Regions from separate parts of the Thioalkalivibrio sp. ALE11 genome, predicted to be linked through region 1. Evidence: predicted binding sites of a transcription regulator. Region 1 holds the regulator's gene; the other holds the start of a gene.

Evidence for each region. Region 1 encodes sigma-54, which starts transcription at its own class of promoters, with help from an activator protein. Its sites were predicted from a motif close to TGGCANGNTNCNTGCTT; they were not measured.
Region 2: a site for sigma-54 is predicted at 2,431-2,447, ahead of fliL (flagellar basal body-associated protein FliL). Genes of this name have one in related genera too.

The regions. Positions count from the first base shown of each region.
Region 1 is NZ_KB906171.1:58,059-77,541, reverse strand. Features, by position in the region: gene aceE (pyruvate dehydrogenase (acetyl-transferring), homodimeric type) at 1-2,069, shown strand, start outside; gene aceF (dihydrolipoyllysine-residue acetyltransferase) at 2,097-3,461, shown strand; gene lpdA (dihydrolipoyl dehydrogenase) at 3,478-5,259, shown strand; gene F620_RS0110030 (OmpA family protein) at 5,290-6,282, shown strand; gene F620_RS0110025 (argininosuccinate synthase) at 6,369-7,592, shown strand; gene F620_RS0110020 (VacJ family lipoprotein) at 7,636-8,412, shown strand; gene F620_RS0110015 (hypothetical protein) at 8,409-8,927, shown strand; gene mpl (UDP-N-acetylmuramate:L-alanyl-gamma-D-glutamyl-meso-diaminopimelate ligase) at 8,924-10,324, shown strand; gene F620_RS0110005 (flavin prenyltransferase UbiX) at 10,321-10,956, shown strand; gene F620_RS0110000 (LON peptidase substrate-binding domain-containing protein) at 10,953-11,555, shown strand; gene trxA (thioredoxin) at 11,612-12,004, shown strand; gene F620_RS0109990 (AEC family transporter) at 12,104-13,036, shown strand; gene F620_RS0109985 (HPr family phosphocarrier protein) at 13,040-13,312, opposite strand; gene F620_RS0109980 (PTS sugar transporter subunit IIA) at 13,284-13,709, opposite strand; gene rapZ (RNase adapter RapZ) at 13,714-14,601, opposite strand; gene hprK (HPr(Ser) kinase/phosphatase) at 14,607-15,647, opposite strand; gene F620_RS0109965 (PTS sugar transporter subunit IIA) at 15,650-16,114, opposite strand; gene hpf (ribosome hibernation-promoting factor, HPF/YfiA family) at 16,119-16,457, opposite strand; gene F620_RS0109955 (RNA polymerase factor sigma-54) at 16,461-17,990, opposite strand; gene lptB (LPS export ABC transporter ATP-binding protein) at 18,075-18,815, opposite strand; gene lptA (lipopolysaccharide transport periplasmic protein LptA) at 18,812-19,354, opposite strand; gene lptC (LPS export ABC transporter periplasmic protein LptC) at 19,351-19,483, opposite strand, start outside.
Region 2 is NZ_KB906168.1:58,854-62,378, forward strand. Features, by position in the region: gene fliO (flagellar biosynthetic protein FliO) at 1-313, opposite strand, end outside; gene fliN (flagellar motor switch protein FliN) at 316-909, opposite strand; gene fliM (flagellar motor switch protein FliM) at 926-1,903, opposite strand; gene fliL (flagellar basal body-associated protein FliL) at 1,914-2,393, opposite strand; gene F620_RS0107175 (flagellar hook-length control protein FliK) at 2,604-3,525, opposite strand, start outside.

The sequences.
Region 1 (19,483 bases):
CGATCATGAGCATCTATCAGGCGCGCTTCATGCGCTACCTGCAGGATCGCGGGCTGGCGCAGACCGAGAATCGTCATGTGTGGAGCTTCGTCGGCGACGGCGAGGTCGACGAGCCCGAGACCATGGGGGCGATCACCCTGGCCTCGCGCGAGAAGCTGGACAACCTGACCTGGGTGGTGAACTGCAACCTGCAGCGCCTCGACGGGCCGGTGCGCGGCAACGGCAAGATCGTGCAGGAGCTGGAAGCGATCTTCCGTGGCGCCGGCTGGAACGTCATCAAGGTCCTGTGGGGGCGCTACTGGGAGCCGCTGCTGGCCAAGGACACCGACGGCCTGCTGCAGAAGCGCATGATGGAGGCGGTCGACGGCGACTACCAGAACTACAAGGCCAACGACGGGGCCTACGTGCGCGAGCACTTCTTCGGCAAGTATCCCGAGCTGAAGGCGATGGTCGCCAACATGTCCGACGAGGAGATCTGGCGCCTGAATCGCGGCGGTCACGACCCGGTCAAGGTCTACGCGGCCTACAAGGCGGCCATGGAGCATACCGGGCAGCCGACCGTGATCCTGGCGCACACCGTCAAGGGCTACGGCATGGGGTCGGCGGGCGAGGCCCAGAACCGCACCCACAGCCAGAAGAAGATGGACACGGAGGACATGAAGCACTTCCGTGACCGCTTCAACATCCCGCTGTCCGACGAGCAGGTGGAACGGGCCGAGTATCTCAAGCCGGATCCCGACTCCGACGAGATGCAGTACATGCACGAGCGGCGCAAGGCGCTCGGGGGTTACCTGCCGCAGCGGCGGCACATGACTACGCCGCTGGAGGTCCCGGAGCTGGACGCCTTCTCCGGGCTGCTGGAGGATTCCGGCGACCGCGAGATGTCCACCACCATGGCCTTCGTGCGCATGCTGCAGATCCTCGCGCGCGACAAGAAGATCGGCCGGCACGTGGTCCCGATCGTCCCGGATGAGGCGCGTACCTTCGGCATGGAAGGCCTGTTCCGCCAGCTGGGCATCTATTCCTCGGTCGGTCAGCTCTATGAGCCGCAGGACAAGGACCAGGTGATGTATTACAAGGAGGACAAGGGCGGCCAGATCCTGGAGGAAGGGATCAACGAGGCCGGCTCGATCTCCTCCTGGATCGCCGCCGCGACGTCCTACTCCACCCACGGCGTGGCGACCATCCCGTTCTACATCTTCTATTCGATGTTCGGGTTCCAGCGCATCGGCGACCTGATCTGGGCCGCCGGCGACCAGCGGGCGCGCGGTTTCCTGATCGGCGGCACCGCCGGCCGCACCACCCTGGCCGGCGAGGGGCTGCAGCACAACGACGGCCACAGCCACATGATGGCGGCCAACGTGCCCAACTGCATTGCCTACGACCCGACGTTCGCCTACGAGCTGGCAGTGATCGTGCAGGACGGCATGCGGCGCATGTTCCGCGAGCAGGAGAGCGTCTTCTACTACATCACGGCGATGAACGAGAACTACCATCAGCCGGCGATGCCGGAGGGCGCCGAAGAGGGCATCCGCCGCGGCCTGTATCGTTTCCAGGCCGGAGGACGCAAGAAAAAGAAGGTCCGCCTGCTGGGTTCCGGCACCATCCTGCGCGAGGCGATCGAGGCCGCGGCGCTGCTGGAGCAGGACTTCGGTGTGTCGGCCGAGGTCTGGAGCGCGACCAGTTTCACCGAGCTGGCGCGTGACGGTCGCGACTGCGAGCGCCATGCCCGGCTGCATCCGGACGCGAAGCCGCGTCGCAGCTGGGTCGAGCAGTGCCTGGGCGGTTCCGAGGCGCCGGTGGTCGCGGCCACCGACTACGTGTCGAACTTCGCCGATCAGATCCGCGCCTATGTGCCCGCCGACTATCGCGTGCTGGGCACCGACGGTTTCGGCCGTTCGGACCTGCGCTCCGCGCTGCGGCGCCACTTCGAAGTCGACCGCTACCACATCGCGGTGACCGCACTGAAGGCCCTGGCCGATGCCGGGACCGTCGAGGCGAAGACCGTCCGCGAGGCGATCGACAAATACGAGATCGACACCGATCGTCCCAACCCCCTGCAGGCCTGAGGCCGGCGTCCCGAGGCAGGAGCAGACATGAGCGACACGATTACGGTTGAAGTCCCCGACATCGGTGACTTCAAGGACGTCGAGATCATCGAGGTACTGGTCAAGCCGGGTGACACCGTGGCGCCCGAGGACCCGCTGATCACCCTGGAGTCGGACAAGGCCTCCATCGAGATCCCGGCACCGCAGGGCGGTACCGTGCAGGGCATGAAGGTCAAGGCCGGGGACCGCGTCTCGCAGGGGGATGCGATCCTCGAACTGGCCCCCGCGGACGAGGCTGCCGCCAGTGGTGCCGGGGAAGCTCCGGCGGAGGCCACCGCCGAGCCGGCCGCCTCCGCCGGAGGCGAAGAAACGGCACCCGCGGCCTCGGCCAGCGCGCCGGATACGGGGTCCGCGCCGGCCAGGGCATCGGCCGGCGACTCGGGTAGTACCGGCGGGCAGGGCGGCCAGGGTGGCCCGCGGCCATCGCCCACCGCCCATATCGAGAACGAGTCCGCGTTCCGTCGCGCCCACGCCTCGCCCGCGGTGCGCAAGTTCGCGCGCGAGCTGGGCGTCGACCTGTCCAAGGTCGAGGGGAGCGGTCGCAAGGGGCGCATCCTGCGCGAGGACGTGCAGGCTTTCGTCAAGCGCGCGCTCAGCCAGCCCGCCGGTTCCGGACTGGGGGTCGAACCCATGCCGGAGATCGATTTCTCCGAGTTCGGTCCGATCGAGACCCAGCCGCTGTCAAAGATCAACCGGCTCACCGGCCAGAACCTGCATCGCAACTGGGTCACCGTTCCGCACGTGACGCAGTTCGACGAGGCCGACATCACCGAGCTGGAGGACTTCCGCAAGTCGCTGAAGGCCGAATACGAGAAGCAGGGGATCAAGATCACCTTCCTGCCGTTCCTGATGAAGGCGGTGGTCTCCGCGCTCAAGGAATACCCGCGCTTCAATGCCTCGCTGGACGCGACCGGCGAGAACCTGGTGATCAAGCAGTACTACCACCTGGGCGTGGCCGTGGATACGCCGGATGGTCTGGTGGTTCCGGTGGTACGCGACGTGGACCGCAAGAGTCTGGTGGACATCGCCTCCGAACTGATGGACCTGTCGAAGCGGGCGCGCGAGAAGAAACTCAAGCCCGCCGACATGCAGGGCGGCTGCCTGACCATCTCCAGCCTCGGCGGCATTGGCGGTACCCAGTTCACGCCCATCGTCAATGCCCCGGAGGTCGCCATCCTCGGGGTGTCGAAGGCTTCGATGCAGCCGGTCTGGAACGGCGAGGAGTTCGAGCCGCGTCTGGTGCTGCCGATGGCGCTGTCCTACGACCACCGGGTGATCGACGGGGCCCTGGGTGCCCGCTTCACCACCACGCTGAGCGCGCTGCTGTCCGACATGCGGCGCATGCTGCTGTAATCACCGGAGCTTTGTCATGAGTCAGACCACCACCGTCGAAGTCCCCGACATCGGCGATTTCAAGGATGTCGAGATCATCGAGGTCCTGGTCCAGCCGGGCAGCACGATCGCCCCGGAAGACCCGCTGATCACGCTCGAATCGGACAAGGCGACCATCGATGTCCCGGCACCGCAGGCGGGTACGGTCAAATCCGTGCACGTAAAGACCGGCCAGCGGGTGTCTCAGGGGGATCCGATCCTGGAACTGGAGGCCGGCGCGGAGGCCGCGGACAGCGAGGCTTCGCCCGCCCCGGCGGAGGATACCGAGGCGGCGTCCGCGGAACCTGCCGGCGCGGCCGGGGCGTCCTCCACCCCGGCGCCGCAGGCCGCGGCCGACCCGAACACCGACAGCCAGTGCCAGGTGCTGGTGCTGGGCTCCGGCCCCGGCGGCTACACCGCCGCCTTCCGCGCCGCGGATCTGGGGCTGGATGTCGTGATGGTCGAGCGCTACCCGCAGATCGGCGGGGTCTGCCTGAACGTCGGCTGCATCCCGTCCAAGGCACTGCTGCACGCCGGCGAGGTGCTGCACGAGGCCGAGCGCTTCGCCGCGCTGGGCATCAAGTTCGGCGAGCCGGAGATCGACCTCGACGGCCTGCGCGGCTACAAGGACAAGACGGTCAAGAAGCTGACCGGCGGCCTCAAGCAGCTGGCCAAGCAGCGCAAGGTGCGCGTGGTGCAGGGCGTCGGCGAATTCACCGGGGCCCACAGCATCGCGGTCGAGGGCGACAATGGCCGCGAGGTGATCGGCTTCGAGCACGCGATCATCTCCGTCGGGTCGCAGGCGGTGAAACTGCCCGGCTTTCCCTGGGACGATGACCGGGTGATGGACTCCACCGACGCGCTGGATCTGGCCGACATCCCCGAGCGCATGCTGGTGGTCGGCGGCGGCATCATTGGCCTGGAGATGGCCTGCGTGTACGAGTCGCTGGGCACGAAGGTCACGGTGGTGGAACTGTCCGATACCCTGATGCCGGGGGCGGACCGCGACATCGTGCGCCCGTTCGAGAAGCGCGCGAAGAAGCGCTTCGAGAACATCTTCCTCAAGAGCAAGGTGACCGGGGCCGAGGCCACCGAGCAGGGCATCGTCTGCCGTTTCGAGGGCGAGGCCAAGGGTCTGCCGGAAGAGGGCACCTTCGACCGCGTGCTGGTCGCCGTGGGGCGCAGCCCGAACGGTGCGAAGATCAACGCCGAGGCCGCCGGGGTGCAGGTCAGCGAGCGCGGCTTCATCGAGGTCGACAGCCAGCAGCGCACCAATGTCGAGCACATCTTCGCCATCGGCGACGTGGTCGGCCAGCCGATGCTGGCGCACAAGGCGACCCACGAAGGCAAGGTCGCCGCGGAGGTGATCGCCGGGCACAAGGTGCACTTCGACGCCCGCGCGATCCCGTCGGTGGCCTATACCCACCCGGAGGTCGCGTGGATGGGGGTGACCGAGGAGCAGGCGCAGGCCGACGGCATCGAATACACGAAGGGCGTATTCCCCTGGGCCGCCTCCGGCCGGGCGATCGCGCTGGGCGCCGAGGACGGCATGACCAAGCTGCTGTTCGACGCCGAGGGCCGGGTGATCGGCGCCGGCCTGGTCGGCCCGTCCGCCGGCGACCTGATCGGCGAGGCGATGCTGGCGCTGGAGATGGGCGCGGAGATGGAAGATATCGGCCTGACCGTGCATCCGCATCCGACGCTCAGCGAGACGGTGGCCTTTGCCGCCGAGGCCGCGCACGGCTCGATCACCGATATCCTGCCGCCGAAGAAGGGTTAGAGGCGGGTGCGCCGCGAGTCACGTCCGGGGTTGCCGCGGGTCGCCGGGCGGCTGGCGGCCTGGCTGACCGGCGCCGCGCTGGTCCTGCTGGCCGCTCCGGCGCCGGGCGGCACGCTGTATCAGGAGACGCTCGAGCGCTCGGACTGGACCCGCGTCGAGATCGACGACCTGTGCCGCCTGGAACAGCGGGTGCGCCACGGCGGTTCGCTGCAGTTCGAGACCCGTCCCGGTCTGGCGGTCCGCGCGTTCTGGGATCCGCCCTATCCCATGTCCGGGCGCTCGCAGGCGCCGCTGGAAACCGGGGCACCGGAATGGCTGCCCGGCGACGGCCCGGCGCCATTGTCGCTGATGCTGCGGGCGGGCCCGGACGACCGCTTCCGTGTGCCGGACGATCGCGTGCAGGCCCTCAAGGCCCGTTTGCTCGCCGGCCATGATGTGCGCATCGGGTTCCCCGACGGCGAGGACATCGTGCATTTCCGTGGCATCCGTTTCGGCCGCCGGGTCGAGGGATTCCGCATCTGTCAGGCGGAGCAGCGTATGGCCGAAGGAGCCCCGGAGGCCGGTGACGGAACGGCACGCGAGCGCTGGGTGGTCTATTTTGATTCCGGGCGCACGGCTCTGGACGGTGAGGCCCGGGCGACGCTGGACCGGGTGGTGGCCGCGCTGGACGGGGTCGAAGGGCCACGATTGCGGGTGATCGGCTTGACCGATGCCGAAGGCCCGGACAGAGTGAACCGGCGAATCAGCCAGCAGCGGGCCGAAACCGTGCGTGACGCGCTTGGCGAGGCCGGCCTGGGCGAAGCCGAGATCGAAATCGAGGCCGGGGGCGTCGCTCCCGGGGTCGAGGACGAGTCACGCGATGCCCGTCGCGCCGAGATCTGGTGGGTGGGCGAGCGCGACAGCAGCCGCTCCGGGGCTCCGGGTGAGGATCCGGCACCGGAGGCTGCCGGTGACGCCGACCCCGCCGGGGGTGCCCCGGCCGCTCCGCAGCCGGTGGAACCCGGGGACGGTACGGCCTGGTAGCCGGACCCGCCGCCATGGCTCGATGCGCCCGGCCGACTGGCCGGCGTAAACATTGATTCAGTGTCTTTCCCAAGGATTGCATGCCCATGAGTTCGAACATCAAGCGCGTCGTCCTCGCCTATTCCGGCGGTCTGGATACCTCGGTCATCCTCAAGTGGCTGGAGGAGCAGTACGGCTGCGAGGTCATCACGTTCACTGCCGACCTGGGCCAGGGCGAGGAGGTCGAACCGGCCCGCGCCAAGGCCGAGGCCCTGGGGGTGAAGCAGATCTACATCGAGGACCTGCGCGAGACCTTCGTGCGCGACTATGTCTTCCCGATGTTCCGAGCCAACACGGTCTACGAGGGCGAATACCTGCTGGGGACCTCCATCGCCCGACCGCTGATCGCGCGCCGGCTGGTGGAGATCGCCGAGGAGACCGGCGCCGACGCGATCGCGCATGGCGCGACCGGCAAGGGCAACGATCAGGTGCGCTTCGAACTGGGTGCCTACGCGCTCAAGCCGGGGATCGAGGTGATCGCTCCGTGGCGCGAATGGGATCTCAATTCGCGCGAGCGCCTGATGGCGTACGCCGAACAGCACGGCATTCCGGTGGACTATGCCCAGGCGGGCAAGAAGTCTCCGTACTCGATGGACGCCAACCTGCTGCACATTTCCTACGAGGGCGGTCCGCTGGAGGATCCGTGGACCGACTCCGAGGAAGACATGTGGCGCTGGTCGGTGTCGCCCGAGGCGGCGCCGAACGAGCCCGAGGTCCTCACCATCGGTTTCGAGAATGGCGACCCGGTCTCCATCAACGGCGAGCAGCTGTCGCCGGCGGCGCTGTTGTCGAAGCTCAACGAGCGCGGCGGGGCCCATGGCATCGGCCGGCTGGACATCGTGGAAAACCGCTATGTCGGCATGAAGTCGCGCGGCTGCTACGAGACCCCGGGCGGCACCATCCTGCTGCGCGCGCGCCGGGCGCTGGAGTCGATCACCCTGGATCGCGAGGCCGCCCACCTGAAGGACGAGCTGATGCCGCGCTACGCCAGCATCATCTACAACGGCTACTGGTGGAGCCCCGAACGGCGCATGCTGCAGGCCGCGATCGACGAGTCCCAGGGCGTGGTCAACGGCGAGGTGCGCCTGCGCCTGTACAAGGGCAACGTGATGGTGGCCGGTCGCCAGTCGCCGGACAGCCTGTTCGACGAGTCCATCGCGACCTTCGAGGACGACGCCGGCGCGTACGACCAGAAGGACGCCGAAGGCTTTATCCGGCTCAACGCGCTGCGCCTGCGGATCGCGGCCAGCCGCAACCGCAGCGGGACCTGAGGTCATGGGCTTCCCGGGGCGTCCGCGAGGGTCGGCGCGGGGCATGCTGCGGTGGCTGGTCGTGCCCGGGCTGGCGCTCGGTCTGCTGCTTGGTCTGGCCGGCTGCGCCAGCGTACCGTCCGAGGACCGCCATCCGGATGACCCCTGGGAGTCGTACAACCGCGCGATGTTCGCCTTCAATCAGGAGGTGGACCAGGCGATCCTCAGGCCCACGGCCGTGCAGTACCGCCGCCTGCCCGACCCGGTGCAGACGGGCGTCGGTAATTTCTTCTCCAACCTCAACGACGTGACGGTCCTGTTCAACAACCTGTTGCAGGGCAATCTGCACGCCGCGGCCTCGGATACCAGCCGGCTGATGTTCAACACCACGTTCGGTCTGGCCGGCCTGATCGACGTCGCCTCGCCGATGGGACTGGACAAGAACGACGAGGATTTCGGCCAGACCCTCGGTGCCTGGGGCGTGCCGTCCGGGCCCTATCTGCAGCTGCCGCTGCTGGGGCCCAGCACCGCGCGGGATGCGCCCGCCCGCCTGGTCGACAGTCAGACCGATCCGCGCAACGTCCGCAGCATCCGGCGCGATCGCACGCCGCTGTGGGTCGGCCTGGTGGTGGTGGACGTGGTCGACATGCGCGCGGGGCTGATCGACACCGAGGCCATGATCGAACAGCTTTCCGATGACCCCTACATCGCCATGCGCCGGGCGTATCTGCAGCGGCGCGATTTCCTTACCGGGGGCCGGCGAGCCGACGAGCGGGCCGAAGAAATGCTGGACGAACTCGAGGAACTGGAGGCGCTGGAAGCCATGGAGGCCGAGGAGTGAACGGCCTGCTGGTGATGCTGGACATCCTGCGCGCCCGGCGTGGCCCGCAGGACCTGCCGGCGGACCCTGCGCTCGCGGTGTTCTGGACCGGGGTCGCGGTGGCCGTGGGGCTGGCCATCGGGGTGCCGATGTATGGCGCGACCCCGGCCCTGGTCATGAATCTGGTGGACGTGGCGGTGCTGTTCGGCTTCGTGGCCCTGGCGCTGCGGTTTCAGGGCTTTGTCGGGCGCCAGGTCCAGACCTATACCGCGATGGTGGGCACCGGCGCGATCCTCGGCCTGCTGATGGCGTTGCTGACGCTGGTCGCTCCGATTGATCCGGAGGCCGGGGAGGCTCCGCCGCTGGCAGTGCTGGGCATGTTGCTCCTGCTGGGCTGGTTGCTGTTCGTATATGGCCACATCCTGCACCAGGCCCTCGAACTGTCGAACCGCATGGCGGGGGTCGTGATCGCGCTGGGGTTCGTGCTGATCTCGTCGGTGATCACCCAGGGCGTGGCCGGGGCGGTGACGGCATGAACCGCTCCGCCGATCTGCACATCCTCGGGATCGGCGGGACGTTCATGGGCGGGCTGGCGCAGCTGGCGCGCGCCCGCGGCTATCGCGTGAGCGGGGCCGACGCGCAGACGCTTTATCCCCCCATGAGCGAGCAGCTGGCGGCCGCGGGCATCCCTTACCACGCGGGTTACGAGGCCGAAGCCCTGCCCGAGGACGTCCCGGTGGTGGTGGGCAACGTGATGACCCGTGGCACGCCCGCGGTGGAAGCGATGCTGGACCGCGGGCAGGCGTACACCTCCGGTCCCCAGTGGCTGGCGGAGCACGTGCTGCACGACCGCTGGGTGCTGGCGGTCGCGGGGACCCACGGCAAGACCACCACCAGCTCGCTGCTGGCCTGGATCCTGGAATACGCCGGCATGGCGCCGGGGTTCCTGATCGGCGGGGTCCCCGGCAACTTCGGCGTGAGCGCGCGCCTCGGGGAGTCGCCGTTCTTCGTGATCGAGGCGGACGAATACGACAGTGCGTTCTTCGACAAGCGTGCCAAGTTCGTCCATTACCGGCCACGGACCCTGGTGCTGAACAACCTGGAGTACGATCACGCCGACATCTACCCGGATCTGCAGGCGATCGAGCGTCAGTTTCATCATCTGGTGCGCACCGTGCCGGGCCAGGGCAAGATCATGATGCCCGCCGGGGACGCCGCGCTGGAACGCGTGCTGGAGTCCGGCTGCTGGACACCGGTGGAGCGGCTCGCGACCGGCGAGGACGGCCCCGCAGACTCGGCGGTCGCGCTGAGCGCTCGCTCGCTGTCTGCCGACGGGCGCTGCTTCGAGGTCCTGGAAAACGAACAGCCGCGTGGTCGCGTTGAATGGTCGATGTGCGGTCGGCACAACCAGGCCAATGCCCTGGCGGCGCTTGCCGCGGCCCGCCACGCCGGCGTGCCGCTGGCCACCGGCCTCGCAGCGCTGCCGGAGTTTCGCGGGGTCCGTCGACGCCAGGAACTGCGCGCGGAGATCGCCGGGGTCCGGGTCCTGGATGACTTCGCCCATCACCCCACCGCCATCCGCATGACCCTCGAGGGTCTGCGCGGCGGACTGGACGAGGGCGGGCGCCTGCTGGTGGCGCTGGAGCCCCGGTCCAACACCATGCGCATGGGGGTGCACGCGGGTGCGCTGGGCGATGCCCTGGATCGCGCCGACGGCGTGCACCTGTACCGGCCACCCGACCTGGACTGGGCCATCGGTCCGCTGCGCACCCGTCTGGAAGAACGCCTGACGGTGGCGGCGTCGGTGGATGAGCTGCTGCAGGGGCTGCTGGACGGCGTGCGACCCGGCGACACCCTGGTGATCATGAGCAACGGCGGTTTTGGCGGGCTGCATCAGCGCCTGATCGACCGCCTGCGGGAGGAGCGGTCATGAGTCGGCGCATCGCCCTGGCCCTGACCGGCGCGTCGGGGGCTCCCTATGGCCTGCGCCTGCTGGAGTGTCTGGTGCAGGCCGGGGTCGAAGTGCATCTGATGGTGTCGAAGCCGGGACAGGTGGTGCTCGGGATGGAGACCGACCTCGGCGTGCCCGGGCGGCCGGCGGAGATCGCCCGGTTCTTCAGTGAACGCTACGCTGCCGCGCCGGGTCAGATTCAGTGTTACGGTCCGGATCAGTGGACCGCCCCGGTGGCCAGCGGCTCGGCGGCCCCCGAGTCGATGGTCGTGTGCCCCTGTACCACGGCCACGGTCTCGGCGGTGGCGACCGGGGCCTCGCGCGGGTTGATCGAGCGCGCCGCCGACGTGGTCCTGAAGGAGCGCCGCCGCCTGATCCTGGTGGTGCGCGAAACCCCGTTCTCCGAGATCCATCTGGAGAACATGCTGCGTCTGACCCGCATGGGCGCCGTGGTGATGCCGGCCAATCCGGCGTTCTACCATCGCCCCGAAGGTCTGCAGGACCTGATCGATTTCATGGTGGCGCGGGTCCTGGATCACCTGCAGATCGAACACGCACTGGGTCCCCGCTGGGGGACCGGGCACCGCCAGGGTGGAGAGGACGGCCCCGAATGAAGACGCTTCCGCTGTTTCCGCTGAACACCGTACTGTTCCCGGGTGGTCTGCTGCCGTTGCGGATCTTCGAGACGCGCTATCTCGACATGGTGCGCGGGTGCCTGCGCGACGACAGCGGCTTCGTGGTGGTGGCGATCGAGCCACCCGCCGAGGGCGAAGAGCCGCCGGACGAATCGGATCCGACGGTCGGATTCCATGCGGTGGGCACCGAAGCGCGCATCATCGACTGGGACCAGCGCTCCGACGGTCTGCTGGGGATCCTCGCCAAGGGGGCGCAGCGCCAGCAGATCCACAACCCGCGGCGCGGAGATGACGGACTGTGGCTGGGCGAGGTGGAGCCGCTGGACGAATGGCCGGCGGTCAGCCTGCCGGTGGACTATGCATCGCTGGCCGATCTGCTGGAGCGTCTGCTGGATCAGCTGGGCACGCCCTGGTCGCACCTCGAACGGCACCTGGATGATTCGGCCTGGGTGGCCGGGCGGCTTGCCGAGCTGCTGCCGGTGGATCTCGGGATCAAACAGTCGCTGCTGGAATCCGATGATCCGATCGATCGTCTCGAACGTCTGCGGGCGGCCATGCTCGCGCAGTCGTCTCCCTGACAGCATCCGGGCGGCCTGTTAAGGTAAAGGGCCGTAATTTCAAGCCGGAGCCGATCATGGCCGTTCAGGAACTCACGCAGGACAACTTCGAATCCACCATCACCGGGAATGACATCGTCATCCTGGATTTCTGGGCGCCGTGGTGCGGCCCGTGCCAGCAGTTCGCGCCGACCTTCGAGGAAGCCTCGAACAAGCACGACGACGTCGTCTTCGCCAAGGTCAACACCGACGAGGAGCAGGGCATCGCCGGGGCCTTCCAGATCCGGTCCATCCCGACCCTGATGATCTTCCGCGAGCAGGTCATCGTGTTCTCGCAGCCCGGCGTGCTGTCCGCGGCGCAGCTGGACGAGGTGCTGGGCAAGGTGCGCGAGCTGGACATGGAGGCCGTGCGCGCCGACATCGAAAAGCAGCAGCAGGAACAGGAGCAGCAGGCCGGCGGCAACGCCTGAGCCCGGCACCTGCCGCAATAACCTCCCGCGGCCCGTTCCCGGGCCGCTCCGTCCGCCACTCGAACCGACCCTGACAAGCCGACGAGGTCCCTCCCCCCCGTGTTCAGCGTGATGACCCAGATGGGGGCCCTGATCGTTGCCGGGGTCGGCTGGCGGATCCTGCAGCCCGGCGGTCTGGATGCCGAAACCGCCCGCCGGGTCCTCACCACGCTCGTCTATTACCTGCTGCTGCCCGCGCTGGTGCTGCAGGTCCTGTGGACCGCACCGCTGGGTCTGGACTCGGTCCGCATCGCCCTGGTCGCCGGGGCGACGGTCCTGATCACCCTGGCCGTTACTGCCGGTGCGTGCCGAGCATGCACTGCCGACCGCGCCGCGGTGGGCGCGATGCTGCTGGCCGCTGCCTGGCCCAACGCGACCTATCTGGGCCTGCCGATCCTCGACAGTCTGTTCGGCGAGGCGGGGCGCGCGGTGGCCATCCAGTACGACCTGTTCGCCTGCCTGCCGCTGGTGCTGACCCTGGGCGTGGTTCTCGCGCGTCGCTACGGCGATGGTCGCATGCCGGCGGTGCATCCGTTGCGCGGCCTGTTGTCGGTGCCGTCGATCTGGGCCGCCCTCGCCGGTGTCACCCTGAACCTGGGCGGGGTGCCGCAGACGGTCTGGCTGGAGGAGTGGCTGGGACTGCTGGCGGATTCGGTGTCGCCGCTGATGCTGTTCGCGCTGGGCCTGGCACTGGTGTTCCACCGCTTTCACGGACACGACGCGCGACCGCTGGCGGTCGTCGTGGTGATCCAGCTGCTGCTGGCACCGGCGGTGGCGCTGGGGCTGGTGTGGCTGCTGGGGATGGAGGGGATCCCCGCGACCGGAACGGTGCTGGAGGCGGCCATGCCGGCGATGGTGCTGGGGCTGGTGTTCTGTGACCGCTTCGGGCTGGATACGGGGCTGTACGCGGCCGCGGTGACCCTGACCACGGCCCTTTCGCTGATTACCCTGCCGCTGTGGTTCGCCCTGGCCGGCGGTCTTCTGGGGGGGTGAGCCTCAGGATTCCTCGCCGAAGCGGTCCGCGACCAGTTCGGTCAGGGCATCCAGCGCCGCCTCGGCATCCTCCGCGCCGTCGGTCCGGATGGTGATCTCCGAGCCCTGGGCGGCGGCCAGCATCATCACCCCCATGATGCTCTTGCCGTTCACTTCCTGATCGTTGCGGGCGACGGTGACATCGGCGGTGTACTGACTGGCGAGGCTGACGAACTTCGCGGCGGCCCGGGCATGCATGCCCAGCCGGTTAACGATGGGAACTGCGCGCTGCGGCATCGCTGGATTCCTGGTCGCAGAGAAGGATTCCGTCATGGCCCCCGGACAGCGCCTTGTTGACCAGTTCGCTCAGGGGCAGATGGCGGTAGTTGAGTACGCGGACGAGCATCGGCAGGTTGACGCCCGCGATCACGCGCGCGTTGTGTCCGCGCGCCACGCGGCTGGCCACGTTGGCCGGCGTGGAGCCGAACATGTCGGTCAGGACCAGCACACCGGCACCGCTGTCGAGGGTCTCCATGCGGGCGCGGGCCTGCGCCTGGATATCGTCCGGATCGTCGCTTTGCGACATCGCCATGGACTCGCAGTCCTCGGGCAGGTCTCCCAGCATGCTCTGCGCGGTCTGCAGGAGTGTATCGCCCAGGTTTTGATGCGTGATCAGGATCAGACCGACGCCCATGGAACTACTCCGTTTCAGGGGAGAGAGAATCGAGCTCGCGATGACGGGTGCTAACAGTAACATGTTCCCGTTCGCGCCACGCAGCTGCCAGCCGTTCCACAAGGTAGACCGAGCGGTGGCGCCCGCCGGTACAGCCGATGGAGACCGTGGCATAGCTGCGATGGTCCGCCACCAGCCGCGGGATCCAGGTGTCGAGAAAGCCGTGGATGGAGTCGAACATCGCCCCGACCTCGCCATGGCTGTCGAGGAAATGCGCTACCGCCGGATCCAGCCCGGTCAGTGGCGCCAGTTCGCGCTCGTAGTAGGGGTTGGGCAGACAGCGCACGTCGAACACGAAATCGGAATCCAGCGGCGAGCCGTGCTTGAAGCCGAAGGACTGGAACAGCAGCGACAGGCCGGCGGTCTCGCGGCTGCCGACCCGGGCCCGGAGCGTGCGCGCGAGGTCGTGCATCGACAGCCGGCTGGTGTCCACGGTCAGGTCGGCCTCCACCGCCACGTGCCCCAGCCAGGTCCGTTCCATGCCGATCGCTTCCACCAGCGGGATGCCGTCGCGTGCCAGCGGATGGCGTCTGCGGGTCAGGTGGTAGCGACGCAGCAGGACCTCGTCGGAGGCATTGAGGAACAGCACCTCGACCTCCAGGCCCGATCCACGCAGCTCGCCCAGCAGCTGGCCGAATCCGCTGAGGGCGTCGAGGCCCGAACGGACGTCCACGCCCACGGCCAGATGGCGGTCACCGCCGGTGTCGTAATGACCGCTGCGGACCTTCTCCACCAGTTCCGGCAGCATCGGCAGCGGCAGGTTGTCGACACAGAAGTAGCCGGCGTCCTCCAGGGTATGCAGGGCGACGGTCTTGCCGGAACCCGACAGACCACTGACCAGCAGCAGACGCATGTGGGTCAGCCCTCGGGATCGGGGTTGGGAACCGTGGTGCTGGGCCCGCCGATGTGGAAGATGGATTCCTCCTGCTGATCCTCGCCCATCTGGCGCCGCTGGCGGGCGCGCAGATCGTCCCCGGCGATGTAGCCCTGCATGTGCAGCAGGTGATTGCGGACCGCGGCCTCGATCATGACCGCGATGTTGCGCCCCGGCGCCACCGGCAGGCTGATCAGCGGGATGCGCAGGCCGAGGATCTCGCTCTCGCCGCGGCGCCCGTTCAGGCGGTCGTCCGGCACCGGCGAGGGCTCGTTGTGATCGCGCAGATCGATGATCAGGCGCAGATACTTGCCGCCCTTGATCGCCGAGTCGCCGTACATCGCGCGGATGTTGAGCACGCCCAGGCCGCGCACCTCGAGCAGGTCCTGGAGCAGGGCGGGGCAGTGTCCGCGCACGATATCCGGGGCAATGCGCGCGAACTCGGGGGCATCATCGGCGATCAGCCGGTGGCCACGCGAGATCAGCTCGAGTGCGACCTCGCTCTTGCCGACGCTGGAAGCCCCCGAGATCAGCACGCCGATCCCGAGGATCTCCATGAACACCCCGTGGCGCACCTCGAAATGGGCGAGGCGCTGCTGCAGGAAATAGCGCAGCAGCGCGATGACTTCGTGCGATGAGGTGCGCGTGCACAGGATCACCGGCAGCGGGTCGTCACCTGTGTGCGGCATGCGCGGGAACGGGCAGGTGTCCTCGGCGAAGATCACCATGGTGGTGCCCGTGCGGGCCATTTCCAGCACCAGGTGGTCACGCTGCTCGTCGGACAGGCCGGCGATGTAGCGGGCCTCGTAGTCGCCGATGACCTGGATGCGGTTGGGGCGGATCAGGTTCAGGTGGCCGGCCAGCGGCAGGTCGCCATCGCCGAATCCCAGGAGTTCGCGGTCGCCCGCGGCTTCCTCTCCGTGGACGTAGCGCAGATCCAGACGGCTCCCCATCGCCCGCGTGAGCGCGGCGATGGTGATGTTGCTCGCGGTGCCGTCGGCTGCCGCTTCCGCCCGGTCGGCCATGGTCAGGTATCTCCCAGGGCCCGGGTGAGGGCCTGCTGGACCCCCGCGCTGTCCGCGGCGCGCCGGATGCCGGCGAGGGTGTCCGGCTGCGACAGCCCGCGCGCGAGCTGGGCCAGCAGGTCCAGGTGTTCGCTGGTGGCCTCTTCCGGCACCAGCAGGGCGATCAGGATGTCCACCGGTTCGTGGTCCATGGCTTCGAAATCCACGCCCTGATCCAGACGCAGGACCGCGATGCGGGGCGTATCCAGCTCGGCGAGACGGCCGTGCGGGATCGCCACGCCATGGCCGAGCCCGGTGGAGCCCAGTTTTTCGCGGGCCGACATGGCTTCGAACGCGGCACTGGCCGCCAGTCCGTCCGCGGCCCCGTCCACCAGCAGATCGGCGAGGGTTTCCAGCGCTCGTTTCTTGCTGGAGCAGTCGGTTTCCAGTCCGATGCGCTCCGGGGTGATGAGCTCGGCCGGATTCATCGGCTTACTCGGGTTGTTCGCGGTTGCGCTGGGCGCCCTCGGCGCGATGATGATCCTTGACCTTCTCCTTGTGCTTGATCAGCTGGCGGTCGACCTTGTCGATCAGGCCGTCGATGGCGGCGTACATGTCATCGTGGCTGGCCTCGGCGTGGATGTGGTTGCCGCTGACCTGCAGATTCGCTTCCGCCTTGTTGTGCAGCTTCTGCGTCTTCTCGTGGTTCAGCACCACGTGCACGTCGATCACCTTGTCGAAGTGGCGTTCCAGCTTCTGGAATTTCTCGTTGACGTAGTCGCGCAGGGCGTCGGTGATGTCGACGTGGTGTCCGGTGAGATTGATCTGCATGGGTCAGGCTCCTTTCGGTTTGCTTCCGGTCGGCATGGCGGCCATCTGGCGGCGTTCGCTGGAGGATGGCAGGTTCATGCCCTCCCGGTATTTGGCCACGGTACGCCGGGCCACGTTGATGCCCCGATCCGCCAGGATCTGGGCGAGGCGGGAATCGCTGAGCGGTTTGCCCGGCGTTTCCTCTTCGATGAGTTCGCGGATCATGGCACGAATCGCGGTCGCGGAGCATTCCCCGCCGTCGCTGGTGCCCACGTGACTGGAGAAGAAATACTTGAATTCGAACACCCCGCGGGGGGTGTGCATGTATTTCTGCGTGGTCACCCGCGAGATCGTGGACTCGTGCATCTCCAGGGCTTCGGCGATGTCGCGCAGGATCAGCGGCTGCATCGCCACCTCGCCGTGTTCCAGGAACCCCTGCTGGCGTTCGACGATCGCTCGCGCCACGCGCAGCAGGGTGTCGTTGCGGCTGTGCAGGCTCTTGATGAACCATCGCGCCTCCTGCAGCTGATCGCGCATGAAGGCGCTGTCGCGGGCATCGGAGACCTGGCGGACCATGCCGGCGTAGAGGTCGTTGATGCGAATGCGCGGGGCGATCTCGGGATTCAGGTCGACCTGCCAGCCCCGGTCGGTATGACGCACGTAGACATCCGGGACCACGTATTCCGGCGGTGTCTCGCTGATCTGGGCGCCGGGGCGCGGGTTGAGCGTGCGGATCAGGTCCAGCGCCGCGGCCAGCTCGTCGCCATCGCGTACGCCGCTCTGGCGCTGCAGGGCCTTGTAGTCACGCCGGGCAAGGGCGTCCATGCCGTGTTCGAGGAGCGCGCGCGCCGCCTCGCGCGAGGGCGCGTCCGGCGCCAGCTCACCCAGCTGGACCTCCAGGCACTCGCGCAGATCCAGCGAACCGACCCCCAGCGGGTCGCAGTGCTGCAACCAGTGGCGTACGGCCTCGACCTCGTCGGTGTCGACGGGGGGTTCTTCACTCCGGCTGATGGTCTCGGCCAGGGTCTCGACGTCGCCCTCGAGGTAGCCGTCGCCGTTGATGGTGTCGATCAGGGCGGCGCCGATGCGCTGGTCGCGCGGGGTCAGGTGCGACAGATGCAGCTGCCACAGCAGGTGATCCTGCAGCCCGCCGCCGTCGTCGTCCGAGGTGTTCTCCAGCGGGTCGCGGTCGTCCGGACCGCGCGGGCTGGCGCTGGCGTCGTAGATGTCTTCCCAGCGGCTGTCGGTCACCAGCTCGTCGGGGATGACGTCCTCCGAGCCGCCGGCATCCACCGTTTCGCCGGTGCGGGCGGCGTCGCTGCCGCTCTCGCCGTCGTCGGTGTTCGCGTCGCTGGCAGTGTCCGCGGTGTCCCCCGCGTCGGCACCGAGTTCGTCATCCTCGGCCTGTTCCAGCATGGGATTGCTTTCCAGCGCCTGCTGGATCTCGGCCTGGAGCTCCAGCGTCGACAGCTGCAGCAGCCGGATGGCCTGCTGCAGCTGCGGCGTCATGGTCAGCGTCTGACCGAGCTGCAGATTCAGCCCGGGCTTCAGCATGAGTTGGGAAAGGCGTTGGTCACCATAAGTGAATAGTAATCCCTTGCTGCGGGCTTGTGCACCGTCCGGGTGCGGCGGTCGGTGTCACAGGCGGAAGTTTTCGCCGAGGTAGACCTCGCGCACGCGGGCGTCGGCCAGCAGTTCGTCCGGCGTGCCCGCGCTCAGCAGGCGCCCCTCGCTGAGGATGTACGCGCGATGGCAGATACCCAGGGTCTCGCGTACGTTGTGATCCGAGATTAGTACGCCGATGCCGCGTTCGGCCAGGTGGCGGATGACTGCCTGGATCTCGCCGACCGAGATCGGATCGACCCCGGCAAACGGTTCGTCCAGACAGATGAACTGCGGATCGCCGGCCAGCGCGCGGGCGATCTCGGCGCGCCGCCGCTCGCCTCCGGACAGCGCGATCCCGGGGCTGTGGCGCACGGTCTCCAGCTGGAATTCCTCGATCAGGGCGTCGCCGATGCGGCGGCGCTCGTGGCGGTCGAGTTCCGGGCGCAGTTCCAGCACTGCCTGCAGGTTGTCCTCGACCGACAGGCGGCGAAAGATCGAGGCCTCCTGGGGCAGATAGCCCAGCCCGGCGCGGGCGCGTTCGTGGATGGGCGCCCGGGTGATGTCGCGCCCGCCCAGGGTGATGCGCCCGGTATTGGGCCGGATCAGTCCGACCAGGCTGTAGAAGCAGGTGGTCTTGCCGGCTCCGTTGGGTCCCAGCAGGCCGACCACTTCGCCGGGCACCAGGTCCACATCCATCGCGTCCAGCACGGTACGCTGGCCATAGCGCTTGCTCAGCTCGCGGGCGACCAGATGGCCGTCGGCCGCGGGGGTCATGGATCGTCCTCGCGTGGCTGCAGGCGGATGTGCACGCGCTCGTCATCGGTGTCGCCGCGTTCGGCGCGGATCACGTCGCGTTCGAGATCGTAGGTGATGCGCTGCCCGCGGGCATCCTCGGCGGCGGTGATGACGCGTGCCTGTTCGGTCAGGATCACGCGTTCCTCGTCGAGGAAATAGTCGATGCGCAGCCCCTCGGCGATGCGCGTCTCGCCGGTCTCGGGATCGGGCGACTCCAGGCGTGCGGGCTCGCCGTGGGCCTCGATCTCGTAGGGGCGGCGCTCGCGCATGTGCACGATCACGCGGTCCGCTTCCAGCGTGGCATCGCCGCGCACCACGATCACGTCGCCGGTGTAGGTGCCGGTGCCCGCGCGTTCGTCCATCTCGGCGTGGTCCGCGGTGATCTCCACCGGCAGGGCATCCTCGCGGCCGGTCGCCGGCAGGGCCGCCAGGGACAGTGCGAGTACCCCCGTCACGGCAAGCAGCAGGGCCGGTCGGCGGATGCCCGCGCGGCGATGTTCGGTTGTGGCCGGGTTCATTCCGGGCGGTCCTCCTGCGGCAGGTCGCTGTACAGCGTGTAGACCTCGGCGAGCAGCCCAATGGTATCCGCTTGCGGGTCGGCGCGCAGGCCGGTGCCCCGCTGGAACAGTCCCGGCTGTTCCAGGGTG
Region 2 (3,525 bases), on a different contig from region 1:
TGCGGATCCCCGAGGGCGCCACGCCGATCAGCACCTGTTCATCACCCACGCGAACCAGCATCAGCCGTTCACGCGCACCCACCGAGCGGACCGACTGGACATCGATCATCTGCCGACCGTGGCCCACGCTCCCCTGGGTGCGCCGGAGCACCCAGGCCAGCACCACGATCGCCACGATCACGATCATCAGCCCGCCAATCAGCTGCGTCAGGTAGGCTGCGGCGTTCATTGCGCCGCCGTCCTCGTCGGCCAGGGCGCCGGCCGGCAGCCACGCCAGCAGCCAGAGCGATCCGGAAAGAACACGCGAGCACATGACTATTTCAGCTTCCGGATGCGTTCGCTGGGGCTGATCACGTCGGTCAGGCGGATCCCGAATTTCTCGTTCACCACCACGACCTCGCCGTGCGCGATCAAGGTCCCGTTGACCAGCACGTCCAGCGGCTCCCCGGCCAGGCGTTCCAGTTCCACCACCGAACCCTGGTTGAGCTGGAGCAGATTACGAATCGGGATGCGGGTGCGGCCGATCTCCATGGAGATGGTCACCGGCACGTCCAGCACCATGTCCAGATTCACGTCTTCTTCTTCGCCGCCCCCGGAATCGGTCAGTTCATCCGGTTCCAGCGGCTGCGCATTCGGATCCGGCTTGTGCTTGCGTTCCCGCTCGCCCCCGGCGGCCGCCTTGCTGCGGCCGCCGGTGCCAGTGGAGGCGGCGTTGGCCGCATCGCTCTCGTGCGAATTGGACTGCGCCTGGGCCAGCAGCGCGTCGGGGTCCTCCGCCTCGCCCCCGGAGCTGTCATCCTGCTCCGCCAGGGCCGCAGCCCATTCATCGGCCAGGGCATCCTGATCCACCGACTCCTCGCCGTCGCCCTGTTCGGTTTCCTGATCCGGACGCTTGTCGTCGTCTGCCATCGTCCTGTCCTCTTGCCTATCGTTGTACGCGACCGGTGATCTTGATCGCGTTCTGGCCATTCGAAACCCCGAACTTGCCGCGCAGTAGCGGGATGTCCTCGACCTTCAGAGTGACTTCTTCGGGGATGTCCACCGGAATGATGTCGCCCGGCTTGATGTCCAGCAGCTCCTGCACGGTGACCTCCGCCTCGGTGAGCACCGAGGCGATCTCCACGTCCGCGTCCTGAACCTCTTCCCGCAGGGCGTTCATCCAGCGCTGATCGACATCGGAGCGATCCGACTGGATACCGGTATCCAGCTGCTCGCGGATCGGTTCGATCATCGAATAGGGCAGGGTCACGTGGAGATTGCCGCCGCCCCCATCCAGCTCGATGTGGAATTCGTTGATCACAACGATCTCGGTGGGGCTCACGATGTTCGCGAACTGGGGGTTGACCTCGGAGTTGAGAAACTCGAAGTCGATGTCCATGACCGGCTCCCAGGCCTTGGTCATGTCCTCGAACGCGCCCTCGAGGATGCTGTGCACCACCCGCATCTCCATCGGGGTGAAGTCACGGCCCTCGATGCGGGTATAGAAGCGCCCGTCGCCGCCGAAGAAGTTGTCCACCAGGATGAACACCAGCTTGGGGTCGAACACGAACAGGCCGGTGCCGTGCAGCGGATGCGCACGCACCAGGTTCAGGCTGGTGGGCACGAACAGCGAGTGCATGTACTCGGAAAACTTGGTCAGCCGGGTGCCGCTGACCGAGATCTCGGCCGAACGCCGCAGCATGTTGAACAGTCGCACGCGCAGGTGCCGCGCAAATCGCTCGTTGATCATCTCGAGCGTGGGCATGCGCCCGCGCACGATCCGGTCCTGGGTGGCGAAATTGAACTCGCGCGCCTGACCGTCGTGGGGAAACTCTTCCTCCTCGGTCTCGACGTCGCCGGAATCGACGCCGTGCAGCAGCGCGTCGATCTCGTCCTGGCTCAGGATGTCGGTTTGCTGTGCCATGACGCGCGCCTTACTGCATGACCAGTTCGGTGAACACCACGCGCTCCAGATCGGAGGGCGCTTCGCGCGACTCCAGGATCGCACGGACAGTGGCCGTCAGATCCTCCGCCAGCGCTTCCTTGCCTTCCCGCGTGTTCAGCTCGGTATATTCCTGATCCGAGAGGACGCCGAGGATGTCGTTGCGGACTACGGGCAGGTGATCTTCCACGGCTTCCAGGACCGCCGGGTCGGTGGACACCAGACCGATCTGCACGCGCAGGAACTGCACGCTTCCCGGGGCATCGATGTTCACCGTCATGGGATCGAGCGACGAATAGTGGCGCTCGGGCGGCTGATCTTCCGCCGTTTCGTCGGCGTCCTGCGACAGCAGGAACCAGGCGGCCGCGCCCCCGCCGCCGGCGAGCAGAACCGCAACGACCAGGAGGATGATGATCATCCATTTCCTGCCGCCGCCCCCCTTGTTCTCGAGTTCGACTTCCTTCTCCGCCATGACACACCCGCATTGCGTGGATTCGCTGCCGGAACCCAAGCAAGCGCGGTGCCATGAATCATTACTGTTTTATAAACAGGGAGTTGAATCCATCTGAGGGGGTGTGGTGCGTTATCCGGAGGATCGAGCGTCCGGCGTATGCGTCAACGAACCGGACGCTCCATCGATGGAGAAGTCGAGATTCTGGCGGCCGGCCTGCCGGAACGGACCTCAGGCAAACAGGTCCACCCGACGGTTGAGGAAGGAAAGGGTGCTGCCGGGAGCGACGGGACCTTCTTCGTCGTCGCTCTCTTCGCCCTCCGCACCCGTGGCGACGCCGGGTTCATCCCCGCTTCCGTAACCGTCGCCGGCCATCTCGGTATCCGCGGAATCGTCCGGCGGTTCATCCGACACCGAGGCATCGGCGAGCTCGAGCCCGCTGTCGGCGAGACTGTCACGCAGGCGCGGCATTGCCGCTTCCAGCACCTCACGGGTCACGGGGTTGGTACTGAAGAACTGTACACTGGCACGGTCCCCCTCCATGCTGACCCGCACATCCAGGACCCCCAGCTGAGGCGGATGCAGTTTCATCTCGGTGCGCCCGCCACGGGCCTGCGCCATCATCTGGATCTGCTCCGCGAGCTGGCGATCGCCCGAAGTCTGCAGCAGCCGGGTCAGATCCAGCCGCATCCCGCCGCCCCGCGCACCCTCGGCATCGGAGGCCTGGGCTGCCGGTTGGGCCAGTGCCTGGGCATTCTCACGGCCGCTGCGCGCCGATTCCGAGGCCTGTGTCAGCCACTGGGCCAGGACCTCGGTGGTCCCCTCACGCGAACCACCGCCGGTCAGCGTCCCCGGAGCCAGTTCCTGCAGCCGCGACCCCTGGTTCTGCCCTTCCGGACCGGCCTGCAGGAACAGGCGCATCAGAGAAACCGGGATGCCGTCGCCCGCCGCTCCGGACCCGGGCCCGTCTTCCAGCAGACTGCGCAGCTCGCGGCCGTCGATCTCTCCGTCACCTTCCTCGCCGGTCAGCCAGCCGGGCGGCAATTGCATGCCGTCCACAGCGGTCAGATCCTGCCCTTGCAGGAGATCCTGGAAGCGCTGGATCAGTCCTTCCAGATCCAGCTCGGCCAGCTCGGAATCATCCACCCCGAGC